DNA from 2 places in the Cobetia sp. LC6 genome. Region 2 is predicted to be linked to the other one. Evidence: riboswitches for the same ligand, from Rfam matches in the RefSeq annotation. Region 2 holds a riboswitch; the other holds the start of a gene.
What was found. A riboswitch is a leader RNA that binds a small molecule or an ion and turns the genes downstream of it on or off. The one in region 2 is predicted to bind thiamine pyrophosphate.
Positions count from the first base shown of each region.

Region 1: another riboswitch for thiamine pyrophosphate. It lies ahead of thiC (phosphomethylpyrimidine synthase ThiC); the one in region 2 lies ahead of QQF40_RS02735 (ABC transporter ATP-binding protein).

Region 1 covers NZ_JASSPL010000007.1:89,059-91,452, forward strand. The annotation lists gene thiC (phosphomethylpyrimidine synthase ThiC) at 1-1,195, opposite strand, end outside; TPP riboswitch at 1,322-1,462, opposite strand; gene tenA (thiaminase II) at 1,623-2,282, opposite strand.
Region 2 covers NZ_JASSPL010000001.1:632,883-635,276, reverse strand. The annotation lists gene QQF40_RS02740 (phosphotransferase family protein) at 1-613, opposite strand, end outside; TPP riboswitch at 801-914, shown strand; gene QQF40_RS02735 (ABC transporter ATP-binding protein) at 973-1,725, shown strand; gene QQF40_RS02730 (ABC transporter permease) at 1,722-2,394, shown strand, end outside.

The sequences.
Region 1 (2,394 bases), on a different contig from region 2:
CCAGACACCACTTGGCCATGATCGAGCCGCCGCGCGAGACGATGCCGGTCACGCGACTGGCAGTCAGCGGCACATAGCGCAGCAGGACGCCGGCGTGGATGGTGAAGTAGTCGACGCCTTGTTCGGCCTGCTCGATCAGCGTGTCGCGGAAGATCTCCCAATCGAGGTTCTCGGCCACGCCATCGACCTTCTCCAGCGCCTGATAGATCGGCACCGTGCCGATGGGCACGGGAGAGTTGCGCAGAATCCATTCACGGGTCTCGTGGATGTTGGCGCCGGTCGAGAGGTCCATCACGGTGTCGGAACCCCAGCGGATCGCCCAGGTCATCTTGTCGACCTCTTCCTCGATGGAGGAGGTGACCGCCGAGTTGCCCAGGTTGCCGTTGACCTTCACCAGGAAGTTGCGGCCGATGATCATCGGCTCGCTTTCCGGGTGATTGATGTTGGCGGGAATGATGGCGCGGCCGCGTGCGACTTCCTCACGCACGAATTCGGCGGTGATCTCGTCGGGCAGGTTGGCGCCGAAGCTGTGGCCCGGGTGCTGGTGGCCCAGAATGCTCTCGACGGCTTCGCTGCCCTGATATTCCTCACGCAGCGCGATACGACGCTGATTCTCGCGAATCGCGATGTATTCCATCTCCGGCGTGATGATGCCCTGGCGCGCATAGTGCAGCTGGGTGACATTCTTGCCCGGCAGGGCACGACGCGGGCGATGGTCCAGCTCGAAGCGCAGTGACGACAGGCGCAGGTCGGCCTGGCGCACGCGGCCATATTCACTGCTCAGCTGATTGAGCTGTTCGGTATCACCGCGTTCCTCGATCCACTTTTCGCGCAGCGGTGCCAGACCCCGGCGAATATCGATCTCGACCGCCGGGTCGGTGTAGGGGCCGGAGGTATCGTAGACGACGATCGGCGGGTTCTCTTCCAGACCGCTGGAGGTCTGGGTCGGAGAGCAGACGATCTCGCGCATCGGCACGCGGATGTCCGGACGGGAGCCTTCGATATAGATCTTGCGCGAGCCGCTCAGCGGCGCGATGGCGGCGGCGTCGACTTGTGCTTCGCTGGCGAGGTGGCGGCTGCCATCCTTGCGAACGGCGCGCGCGCGTGCCTTGGGGGCAGACTCAGGCTGCGAGGCGAGCGGTGACTCGGCGGCGTTGGTGGCTTGCGGGTCTTGTGTTGTCGGGACAGTGCTCATGCAGGTCTCCTCAAAGGGCGACGTCACGGCTGACGTCATCATGGGAAGACCGTGCGCAGGGAGAGGATGGTCGTCGCCGACTCCTTGCCAACAGGTGGCCCGGGAGCGAGGCGGCCGCGCGCAGCGGCTGGCCATCAGCTTGATTCCTACGCCGGTCCTAACCGGTTCAGGTTCCACGGGACCCCTTGCTGGCAAGCTCGCGCGTCAGGGCGGCGAAGCATGCATGCAGGATCTCAGCCGGTTCCACCGGCACCCCGTCAAGCGTGTGCAGATTTCAATGCGAGAGTGTGTTGCCCGAAGCGTCAGGCTTGCCCCGGGGAGCGTTCTCTCATCCAGGCTCTGTTGGCCTGTCAGTCGTGCCATCCATGGAGGATGGCGTCATCCCGAGCGGCTCATGGCGAGCACCGGGACGTCAGTCTGTGATGACTCAAGCGCGATCGAGACCCATCTGCCAGAAGTCGATCTCGAGTCGCGTGGCGTCACGGAAGACATCGACCAGTTCACCCAGTCGACGCTCCGAGACCTCCGAGAGTCGCGCATCCAGCCATTCACGCTCGGCTTCGACGGCTTCCTTGAAGTCATCGCTTGAGTACATCGCGATCCAGTCCGCGTACGGGTTGTTCTCGATCTCGGTGGTGTCTTGATCGAGCAGCCACTCGGCGATCTCGCCGTAGCCGATCAGGCAGGGCGCGAGCGCCACGTGCAGATCGAGCAGGTCGCCGCGCTGGCCGCAATCGAGCACGTAACGGGTATAGGCCAGGGTGGCGCGCGATTCCGGCAGCTCGCTCAGATCATCCTCGCTGATGCCCCACTCGCTGCAGTAGCCGATATGCAGATCGAGCTCGGTATTGAGGATGGTGTCGAGACTGGCCGTGGCCTGACGCAGCTCCGCGAGGGTGCGGCTCTTGTAGGCGGCCAGCGCCCAGGCACGCGCGAAGTGGATCAGGAACAGGTAGTCCTGCTGCAGGTAATGGCGGAAGGACTCCTCCGGCAGACGACCTTCGCCCAGCTGGCGAACGAAGTCGTGCTCGAGATAGTCACGCCATTCCTCGGCGCAGGCACTGGTCAGGTCGTTGAAACTAGGCATGACGCATCCCTCGGTGAGCGTGCTGACGACCCGTGATGGGGCGGCAGTTCTCTGGCGCAAGCGTGGCCAGTACCGGAACAGGAGCAGGGGAAAAGCGGGGGAGGTGCCGACA
Region 2 (2,394 bases):
CGAGTTCCGCGCGACGCGGGTGATGGGCCAGAAAGCGCGTGACGCGGGCATTCCAGTGCAACAGCGGCATCGGCTGCGCCAGCGGCTGACCGAAGCCCGACACCGTATCCTGATGCAGGCGACCGAGCTGGTCGCCCAGCAGCTCACAGAAGGTGATGCTGAGATTGCTCGGCTGACCGCTGGACCACGGCAGGTGCCAGATGGGCGCGCCATCGAGACGCCCCAGGAAGGTCAGGGGCAGCGGCGGAATCGGCAGGCGCGCGGGCAAGGCGCCCGCCAGTCGCGTCAAACCCTCCGGCGTCGCCCAGCGATCGGCACCGAAGACCCCGCGCATGGCGTGCCAGAAGGGGTCGTGGTCTGGCCCGGTTCGCGCCAGCTTGATCAGCCCCGGCGTGCCGCCACGCTGGCGCCACAGCCAGTTGGCGCTATCCGGCCAGGCGAGTGCCAGCGGTTCGAGCGGTTGCCCCAGATAGGTCGAGAGCCGTCGAGTCAGTGACTCCTCGGGCCAGCCCCTGGGCACGGGGTGCGGCTCCCCCGTGGCGTCAGCTGCGCTCGGCCGTCGCGGGGGGACGGGATAGCTGGAACAGGTCGAGAGATCCGGTGTGTCGGGCATGATGATCTCCTTGGGCAACACGTCTTGTTACAGTCATGTTCAGCATACCCAAGGCGTGCCACATCGGCATAGTCCGTTTCGCCCCACTCAGGAAAGCCAATCAGGAAAGCCACTCAAGAAAGTCGCCGTCTCCCCTGCCCCGACTTGCGTCGGACAAGACACCGGCAAGACAGTGACGTTACACTGTCGGCCTGGATGGGGGTGCCCGAGAATGGGCTGAGAGTCGCAGCGATACGTCGCGCGACAACCCCTGGAACCTGATCCGGTTGATACCGGCGGAGGGAATCCCCGACGCGTGCCCTGCACGGCGCGTCACCTGCTTCCTCCTGCCGGCACGCCGCCTGACCACGGAATTGCCTGTGTCGCTGGGACTCACCCTCAACAACGCACGAATCGATTACGCCGGCCACACGCTGTTCCGCGATATTTCCGCGCGTCTGGAGGCTGGTAGCTGGACGGCACTGCTGGGGCGCTCCGGCTGCGGCAAGAGCTCGCTGCTGCGCCTGCTGGCTGGCCTGGAAATGTCAGATCTCCACCAGCTCGACCTCGCCACCGATGACGGTCAGCCGCTGACCGACCGCGTGGCCTGGATGGCGCAGCAGGACCTGCTGCTGCCGTGGCGGCGCGTCATCGACAACCTGTGGCTGGGCGATGACCTGCGCCGGCGGCCGCGCAATCGCGAACTCGCCCATGAGCTTCTGGCCGCGGTCGGGCTTGAGGGTCGTGAGCAGGCCTGGCCGGACGCCCTCTCCGGCGGCCAGCGCCAACGCGTCGCTCTCGCCCGCACGCTCTATCAGCAGGCGCCGATCGTGATGATGGATGAGCCGTTCTCGGCGGTGGATGCCATCACCCGTCTGGAGCTGCACGATCTGGCCAGCCGCCTGCTCAAGGGCCGCACCGTCCTGATGGTGACCCACGACCCGCTTGAGGCATTGCGCCTTGCCGATCAACTGCTGGTGCTGCGCCCGTCGAGCGCCCCGGGCCACGGCGCCGAGCTTGAGCATCTGCCGGGGCTTGGCGCCGTGCGGCCGGTGCCGCTGGATGACCCGGCCCTGCCGCCGGCGCAGGCGCAACTGATCGCCCGCCTGCGTGATAGCGAGGAGGCCGCATGAAACGTCTGCACGCCATGCGTCACCTCGTCATCAGTACGCTGCTCCTGCTGGGACTTTGGCAGCTGATCATTGCCGTTACCGCCGTACCGCCCTACATTCTGCCCACGCCCCAGGCCGTGCTCGAGGTGCTGATCCAGAAGGCACCGCTGCTGGCCCATCACGCTGGCGTCACCATCAGCGAGATACTGGCCGGGCTGGTGCTGGGCATCCTGCTCGGGCTTTCCACCGCGCTGGCGCTGGCCTTCATCCCCCGCCTGCGCCGTACGCTGTTGCCGATGCTGCTGATCAGCCAGGTGATACCGCTGTTCGCGATCGCCCCACTGCTGGTGCTGTGGCTCGGCTATGACATGCTGTCCAAGGTAGTGATGGCGACGCTGATCATCTATTTCCCGGTCGCCTCCACTGGCTACGACGGCCTGCGCCAGACCCAGCAGGGCTGGCTGGATCTGGCCCACACCCTGGGCGCCAGCCCATGGCGCAGATTGATCCACATCCAGCTGCCCGCCGCACTGCCGGCGCTGGCCTCCGGCATTCGCATGGCCGCGACTGCCGCCCCCATCGGCGCCGTCATCGGGGAATGGGCCGGTGCCAGCCAGGGGCTGGGCTATCTGATGCTCAACGCCAACGCGCGCATGGAGATCGACCTGATGTTCGCCGCCCTGCTGGTGC